DNA from 4 places in the Pseudoalteromonas sp. APC 3691 genome. Region 4 is predicted to be linked to each of the others. Evidence: predicted binding sites of a transcription regulator. Region 4 holds the regulator's gene; each other region holds the start of a gene.
The links. The regulator sigma-54, encoded in region 4, starts transcription at its own class of promoters, with help from an activator protein. The targets are predictions, from matches to a motif close to GTTGGCACGNNNNTNGNNT.
Positions count from the first base shown of each region.

Region 1: a site for sigma-54 is predicted at 862-880, ahead of QL998_RS10385 (PA2169 family four-helix-bundle protein). Genes of this name have one in related genera too.
Region 2: a site for sigma-54 is predicted at 1,097-1,115, ahead of QL998_RS08260 (CsbD family protein). Genes of this name have one in related genera too.
Region 3: a site for sigma-54 is predicted at 1,006-1,024, ahead of QL998_RS13960 (BON domain-containing protein). Genes of this name have one in related genera too.

Region 1 is NZ_JASDCB010000027.1:6,744-8,952, forward strand. It holds gene QL998_RS10380 (TonB-dependent receptor) at 1-2, shown strand, start outside; gene QL998_RS10385 (PA2169 family four-helix-bundle protein) at 375-818, opposite strand; gene QL998_RS10390 (LysR family transcriptional regulator) at 996-1,934, opposite strand; gene aceK (bifunctional isocitrate dehydrogenase kinase/phosphatase) at 1,954-2,209, opposite strand, start outside.
Region 2 is NZ_JASDCB010000019.1:7,471-9,679, forward strand. It holds gene hrpB (ATP-dependent helicase HrpB) at 1-385, opposite strand, end outside; gene QL998_RS08255 (group II truncated hemoglobin) at 469-882, opposite strand; gene QL998_RS08260 (CsbD family protein) at 1,163-1,360, shown strand; partial or broken gene QL998_RS08265 (molybdopterin cofactor-binding domain-containing protein) at 1,430-2,209, opposite strand, start outside.
Region 3 is NZ_JASDCB010000044.1:27,477-29,685, forward strand. It holds gene QL998_RS13955 (methyl-accepting chemotaxis protein) at 1-395, shown strand, start outside; gene QL998_RS13960 (BON domain-containing protein) at 612-932, opposite strand; gene srmB (ATP-dependent RNA helicase SrmB) at 1,204-2,209, opposite strand, start outside.
Region 4 is NZ_JASDCB010000007.1:84,205-86,413, forward strand. It holds gene lptB (LPS export ABC transporter ATP-binding protein) at 1-191, shown strand, start outside; gene QL998_RS04090 (RNA polymerase factor sigma-54) at 261-1,760, shown strand; gene hpf (ribosome hibernation promoting factor) at 1,787-2,074, shown strand; gene ptsN (PTS IIA-like nitrogen regulatory protein PtsN) at 2,079-2,209, shown strand, end outside.

The sequences.
Region 1 (2,209 bases), on a different contig from region 4:
AATTAATAACCTCCCTTTCGTTATTTAACTCAAAGGGCCGTAAGGCCCTTTTTTTGGTTTTATACCAACCTGCATAAATCTTTGATCAATTTAACGAATTAAATTGCACTATAACGTCGTTAAAAGTTTTTTATTTAGAACAACTAGATATAAAAACTTTTGCCTAGTTCTAGCGTAATTTTCTTAACGTTAAATAGACCCCATATATAAGCAGATTGGTATTAGCTTGGGCTGATTTTATTGATGATCATCAAGCCCATTCAAAATGAATTTCTTAAACAATATACTTTAAATACGATGTGAAGCGAGGCGTTGTATTAGAGGCAATAAAAAACCCAGCTCGAGGCTGGGTTCTAGTTGTGAGCTATGTAAGCTTAATGCTTTTGCATACGGCTCATTTCTGCATGGCAGCTTTGCATTGTTAATAATGTTTTAGCCAGTGCAGCTTCGCAGTCAGCTGGTTGCGGTTTATTCATTGCTGCTTTAATTTCTTCAAGGGTTTTATCTTCTACTTCTTCAAGCTCTTTTACATACGTGCTGTCGTTGTGTGAGGTGAAAGTAGTCAATAGGGCTGTGTACGCACGTCGTGCTTCAACTGCGAAAGATGAGCCATCTTCGCGTTCGCCTTTTTCATTAATTGCATATGGCTGCAAGCGCTCAACACTCACTTTTCGGGCATCTATCATACGCTGAAAAAGTGCACCAATAGCAGGGTCTTCAACTTTTTCCTGTGCTTTTTGATAAAAATCGATGCCGCTGTTCATAACTTGAATGATGTCAGTAATATGATTTACTTCTGATCCTTGATGGGTGTTCATAATGACCTCTTTAATTAAATGAATGTATAGTTCAATTTAATAAAAGCAATGTATGTTCCACGTTTCAATGGTTATGTAGTTATTTGATTTTATTGGTTTAATTTCATCTCAGTAGGGTGCTAAGTTAACAGGCAAAAAATTAACCTAGCAATTTTTACATTATATTGTGTAATAAAGTTATTTTAGCTCTTCAGCTACTTCAGCTACTTTTTGACGTAACCAAATGTGACTCGCATCGCGATGTAACAGTGGGCTCCAAATCATATCAAGCTCAAAAGGAGGAATTGGAAATGGTGGCTCTAAAATTTTAAGCCCCGGATCATCTAAATATATATTTGCGGCTTTTGAAGGAAGGGTCGCAATTAAATTTTTCTCTTTAGCTAAATGAATTGCTACATGGTAGTTACGCGTAAAAGTGGCAATATTACGATGCTTACCAAAGTGAGCAAGTGCTTCGTCAACCCAGCCAAGTTTTTGCACATCTTTAGGGTCCATGCCCACACCTACACCAAAACCTGTTTTACTCACCCATATATGGCGTGCTTTTAAATAGCTGTCGAGGCTAAAGTTTTCAATTATAGGGTTATCGGCTTTTACTAAGCAGCAAAAACTATCTTTCCAAATACGTTTATGATGAAAAGACTGTGGTAAGTTTTCAAAACGGTTGATTGCCATATCTACTTTACCGTTTTCTACATCATGAAAGGTGACATCACTTGGTGTGAGTATATCTAAAGTAGTATCGGGGGCTTCTTCGTGCAATTTACTTAAAAGCTTTGGTGCTAATGTACTTGCAGCGTAATCACTGGCCATTATTCTAAACACACGCTTACTTTGGCTTGCCTCAAATTCTCGATTAGGAGCTAGAGTTTCTTCAAGGGTCATTAATATGCCACGAATAACGGGTTGTAACTCCAAAGCACGCTCGGTAGGCACCATACCATCGCTGGTACGAACTAAAATAGGGTCGTTAAATAAGTTACGAAGACGTTTAAGGCCATTACTCATTGCAGGTTGCGTTATACTCAATTGATTAGCAGCGCGTGTTACGTTGCATTCTCGAAGCAATGTATCGAGGTAAACGAGTAAATTTAAATCTATTTTACTTATATTCATTGTGTGTGTCCTTTAGCGCTTACCAGTGGTGAATAAAGCGCTGTGCTGTCGGGTATGGGTAAATATGACTTACCTGACCATTTTTTATATTTTGTTGTGCCTGCTTCCAAAAGCTAACATCTATAAGCTCAGGATGAGTGCTGAGTAAAAACTTTTTATACATAGGGTTTGGCATTACAAATGTACAAAGTTGCTCAGGAAATACGTCCTGTGGTGCAACAGAGTAACTTTGTTCATCCATTAGATAGTCGTCATAGCTCTTTGCTTTTGGTAAT
Region 2 (2,209 bases), on a different contig from region 4:
CTGCAATTGAACGCTCATGAAATTCATCAAATATCAGTAAATCAATATCGCTTAATTCGGGGTCGTTTTGCAACATGCGCGTTAGCATGCCTTCGGTGACTATCTCGAGGCGCGTATTAGCGCTTACTTTACTCTCGCCCCTAATCCGCAAGCCCACACTTTGCCCAACACTCTCGTTTTGGCACTTTGCTAAGTAGCTGGCTATATTACGAGCAGCTAAACGGCGAGGCTCTAGCATTACAATACGTTTAAAATGCCCATCGCGCATTAGTTGCAGCGGCAACCACGTAGATTTACCCGCACCAGGCGGCGCTTGTAATAACGTAATAGGATTACTTTGTAATGTAGTAACGAGTTGTTGATATATGTCTTGAACCGGCAGCACAGCTATTTACCCTAAATTGCTTTGCAGGCATTGTAACAAAAAACCGCAGCGACACCGCGGTAGATGTTTATTAATAATTGCTATTAACTACCCGACACCATTCTAATTCGATCTGCAGGCACTCGTAATTGCTGCATTAAGTAAATTTTAAATGGTGCTTCGTAAGGTTGCCCATCAACCGCTTTTTGCATGCATAAAAGCCATGCATCACTTTGCTCAATTCCTACATGTAAATGTTTGTGCGCTTGAGGAATGTTAATACTGCCAAAATGTTCAGCGTATAATTTAGGACCACCTAACCAGCCCGACAAAAAATAAGCGAGCTTTTTTCGCGATGCCGATAAGTCTTTTGAATGCATACTCCTTATATTTTCAGCCTCTTTTAAAGCGTCCATATTATCGTAAAACGCATTCACCAATTGTGTAATACCTGCTAACTCACCTGCCATTTTGTATGAGCAGTCACCCACTCCATATTCACACGTCTTAGTATTCATAACTCACTCAGCTTAACTACTTTGTTTAATACCTGCATATTAGCTTAAAACAAAAATTTAAGAATGAGTTACATCAAAGCGGCGTAACTTATGTCAGCAATAATTACAGGCTGCTATGTATATTTTTTAATAAATAGCGCAATATTAAAAACAAAATCGCTCAACATAAAAATATAACCAACTGATAATAAAAGCAATAAAACCATTATTATTCATTGGTACAAGGCTTGCTACTTTATAACTGACAGTTAATTCACTAACCTAAAGTAAGGATAAACTTATGAACAGCGATCGTATCGAAGGTAATTGGAAAGAACTTAAAGGTAAGGCTCAACAAAAATGGGGCGATCTTACCAACGACGATTTAGATAAAATTGAAGGTAGCCGTACAGAGCTAGTTGGTAAAATTCAGCAGCAATACGGTAAATCTAAAGAAGAAGCAGAGCGTGAAGTTGATGAGTTTGAAAAAGGTCGTTAAACCGCGTTAACCGCTTTTAAAAAAACCGCCATTTGGCGGTTTTTTTTGTTTAAGCTGTAGGTTATTTAGTTACGCTTTTAATTGGTTACCAATCGGTAACTGACTAATACGCTTTCCGCACGCTGCAAAAATAGCATTACATAATGCTGGCGCATAAACTGGTGTAGACGGCTCGCCTACTCCTGCTGGTGGTGCATCACTTTGTACAATTTCAACTTCAATCTCAAGAGGTGAGTCGCTCATACGCGGTACACGATAATCATGAAAGTTACTTTGCTGTACGCGCCCTTTATCAAAGGTAATACCATCGCTGATTGCAGTGGTAATACCATAAATAGAGCCACCTTGGGTTTGATTTTTAACTGTGTCGGTGTTTACAACCGTACCCGCATCAATGGCAACCCACGATTTAATTACGTTTAAATCGCCAGCATCCGACACTTCTACTTCAACTACCGTAGCTACATAAGTTAAAAAGCTTCTATGCGCTGCTATGCCTAAACCTCGACCTTTAGGAAGTTCTCGACCCCATTTACTCATGTCAGCTACTTTTTCAATAACATGGCGCAGCCTGCCAATATCTAAAGGATAAACCGCTTTATCGCCACCGTAATTATCGTATGTAGCATTTTGCTCTGTTACATCAACAATACGACTCGGACCTATAGTGTCTAGTAAATAGTCTTTTTGGTCGCGACCGGCTTTGTGCGCTGCTTCACCAATAAATGACTGAATAGCAAAGGCATGAAAAATATTTGATACAGAACGCATCCAACCAATTCGTGCTTTAGCAGGCGCATCACCGTTTTCTAACTTCATGTTAGGTGTGTTAATAGGGTTATCGGTAAA
Region 3 (2,209 bases), on a different contig from region 4:
ATGAAGTACGAAGCTTAGCTAAGTCTACGCAAGAGTCTACAATGGAGGTTGAAGTGATCATTGAAGCTGTTGTTAGTGCCAGTAACGCAGCTGTTCAAGCAATGACAGACAATGTAGGACAAACAACTCAAGTTCAGGAAATAGCTAAGAAAGCAAACTTAATCAATAGTAATGTAGGCAAAGCAGTAGATGAAATATTTGATATGGTTGTTCAAATTGCAACCGCCTCTGAACAGCAGGCAACCACCATCGATGAAATATCACGAAATATAGGTGTCATAAATATGGGTATATCAGAGACCGAGCAGGCAGTTAGGGATATTGCACAATCAAGTAGCGAATTGTCTAGGATGGCAAACGGTTTAAATGATGAGGCCCAAAAGTTTAGTCTTTAACTTACTCTATTAATTTAGAAATCTTTGATTTAATGACGCTAATCATACAGATATAACTACGGTAGGATGTTACAGGGACGTACCATAAAAGACGTAAATAAGCGCGTGCCAAATAGTGCACGCGCATAAGTAAATATTAGAGTTGGTGAGACACTCTGCAACCGATGAGCTCGTAAATTACAAACTTCCAACATAATTATGTTTTATTCTAACATGTTAAATAACGCTAATTTTGTTACGAATGATTTTTACGCCATCCATATTTTCTAAAAACTTTTGAGCTAGTGCGCGCTGAAAACCAGTTTGTGCTTCACCATATAAATCTACTTCACCATTTTTTACCTGCACACGAATATCACTTAACGCTAGGTTAGGATTAGTTCGTAGGGTGTTGGTGATAGCTTGTTGTAAGTTAGGTTGAGTGGCTACACTGCTTACTACGGCCATGTTGGTTGCTGCACTTACCTTTGTAGCGCAAGCTAATAAAAATAAACAACAAAATGATACTAAAGCGATAGTTAACTTGAAGCGGTTCATAACTTAATCCTTACATTACGGTGAATAGTGCAGCCACAATATGGAAATTCCATCGGCTAGGTTATTATTGTAGTTACAATTTCGGTGCCAATATTAACGCTATGAAATATAAGGGGATTTTATTAAGTGGAAATTCAGGTGGGCAAAAATTACATTTAAATGAGTATGAGTTACATGCTTGGGTTACATATGTAACAGGTACAAGTGACAGAGCTATAAAGCTTGCATTAAAAAGCCGACAAAAGCCGGCTTAGTATAAAAATGTTTTAGGTTACTTTTTCTTTTTAACCTTAGCCTTTTTCTTGGCTTTCATTTTTACTGGATCTTTACGCTTTTTAGCTGGTGGCTTCGCTTCTTTATGCTGTGGCTCGACACCTCTAATTACACGGCGTTTTAATTTTTGTTCAACGTAGCGCTCTACTTTATATAAAATACCAATATCGTGTGCTTCAACTAGCGATATTGCTATCCCTTTTTTACCAGCACGGCCAGTACGACCAATACGGTGTACATATACGTCGGCAGTACGCGGCATATCAAAGTTAATAACGTGGCTGATGTCAGATACGTCAATACCACGTGCAGCTACGTCGGTAGCAACTAATATGCTTGTTTTGCCACTGTGGAAGTTTTCCATGGCTTTCATACGTTTGTCTTGTGGCATTTCGCCGCGTAACCACGCTGCTTTTACATCATTAGTTGTAAGTTCGCCAATCAATGTTTCTAAGCGTTCGCGAGTTTTAACAAACACAATCGCTTTAGTTACGTCAGGATTTTTTAGCGTATTAACTAATAATTCAAGTTTGTGATGATAATCGTCGGCTAAATGTACCCATTGGTGAATTTTAGCCTTTTCTTTACGTGACGATTCGGCTTCTAATAGAGCTGGGTCGTTTAATGTTTTTTCAGCAAACCTTTCTACGCTGTCACCTTCAAGTGTTGCTGAGAATAAAAAACATTGGCGACGATTTTTAGCTTCGTCACAAATACGGCTCATTTCTTTTTTAAAACCCATATCTAACATGCGATCTGCTTCATCAATAATAAGCATTTCTACATGTTCAGCATGAAAGTTTTCGGTTTCTAGGTATTCCATTAATCGACCTGGTGTGGCGATTAAAATATCGTTATTTTTTTCAAAAATTTCTTTATGCGTGCCGTAGTTAATACCGCCTGTTACTACACCAATTTTTAGGTGTGTGCGCTTAGCTAGCAGTTCACATTGTTCATGAATTTGATAAGCCAACTCACGAGTTGGGGTCATAACGAGTACGCGC
Region 4 (2,209 bases):
TAATAGAACATCTTAAAAATCGTGGGATTGGAGTATTAATTACCGACCATAACGTAAGAGAGACCCTTGATGTTTGTGAAAAAGCCTACATTGTTTCTCATGGGGAGCTGATTGCATCAGGTACTCCAGAACACGTATTAAATGATAAAACAGTACGCGATGTTTACTTAGGCGAGCAATTTAGGCTGTAACATTTACGCCATGTCTTTAAGCATCTGCTAGTATTAATTATAACAACATAAAAGGATTGTTAGAGATACATGAGGCAATCACTACAGCTGCGCATGGGCCAGCAACTTACAATGACTCCACAGTTGCAACAAGCTATTCGTTTGTTGCAACTCAGTACATTGGATCTCCAGCAAGAAATACAAGAAGCTCTCGACAGTAATCCACTATTAGAGGTTGAAGAGGCAGACTATTCTGAAGACGCTGCTGGTAAAAACGAGCAAAAAGCTGATACCGATGACATAACTGTTAGCGCATCTGCTGATGATGCTCCGAGCGAATATGAACAAGATACTGGTGAAGCACTTGCAAAAGACACGCTAAGTGACGACATGGCTATGGATGTTAGTTGGGATGAGTACATGAGTGCCGCTCCTGCAGCCTCATCAGGTCCAATGCCTGAAGACGAATCAATATACCAAGGCGCCTCTACTGAAACGCTCCATGAGTATTTAATGTGGCAATTACAACTAACGCCATTTAGCCCTACCGATGAAGCCATCGCTATTGCGATTGTAGAGGCCGTCGATGATTCAGGTATTTTAACATTAAGCTGCGAAGAGATTTTAGAAAGCTTTAATCAAGAAAACGAAGATGATAACGAAGTCGAACTTGATGAAATTGAAGCCGTATTAAAACGCATTCAACTGTTTGATCCTGTTGGTATTGCTGCACGTAGTTTACAAGAGTGTTTGTGTATTCAGCTTAATCAATTTGATAAAGAAACACCTTACATTAATGAAACGAAAATGATTTTAACCGAGCATATTGATCTATTAGCAGCTCGCGACTATCGTACATTAATGAAAAAAACTAAGCTCAAAGAAGAAGAGCTTAAAGAAGTGATGACACTAATACATACTCTCAACCCAAAACCTGCAGATACTATTGTAAGGGAAGAATCTGAGTATGTTATTCCTGATGTGTCAGTTAAAAAAATTAAAGGCCGCTGGGTTGTCGAATTAAACCCAGATAGCATGCCTAAAATTCGTGTTAATAGCCAATACGCGGCAATGTCTCGCACTGTAAAATCAAGTGGCGACAGCCAGTTTATTCGCTCACATTTACAAGAAGCTAAATGGTTTATTAAAAGCTTAGAAAGTAGAAACGACACGCTATTAAAAGTTACTAATTGTATTGTTAAGCAACAACAAGGCTTTTTTGAACATGGCCCTGAAGCCATGAAACCAATGGTTTTAAATGATGTCGCTGAAATGGTAGAAATGCACGAATCGACAATTTCGCGTGTGACTACTCAAAAGTACATGCATACACCCCGTGGTATATTTGAGCTTAAATATTTTTTCTCAAGCCATGTAAGTACTGAAAACGGTGGTGAATGTTCATCTACAGCAATACGTGCGCTTATCCGAAAATTAATCGCAGCAGAAAACTCAGCAAAACCATTGAGTGATAGCAAAATAGCGGATATATTGGCTGAGCAAGGAATTAAAGTAGCAAGACGTACAATCGCAAAATACCGTGAATCTCTTGCTATTCCACCGTCAAATCAGCGTAAAAGTCTGATTTAAGACGCTAAACTAAGAGGGTAATGCTTATGCAACTAAACTTAACTGGTCGTCACGTAGAATTAACCGATTCACTAATAGACTATATTAATACTAAATTTGCGAAGCTTGAAAGACACTCTGATCATATTAATAATGTTCATGTCATTCTCGATGTAGAAAAATTAAATCAAAAAGCAGAAGCCACAATACACGTAAGCGGTGCTGAGCTATTTGCCTCTACAGAACATCAAGATATGTATGCCGCTATTGACTCGTTGATCGACAAGCTCGATCGCCAAGTAATCAAACACAAAGAGAAGCTTGCTCGACACTAATATGATGAAATTAAGTTCACTTATATGCCAGGACTGCAGCAAAGCTGCGGTCCTTTTTAATAGCAAAAAAAGAATTTTAGAGTTCATTAGCGAACTTGCTCACGACAAACTTCCGTATTTACCGCAACAAGATAT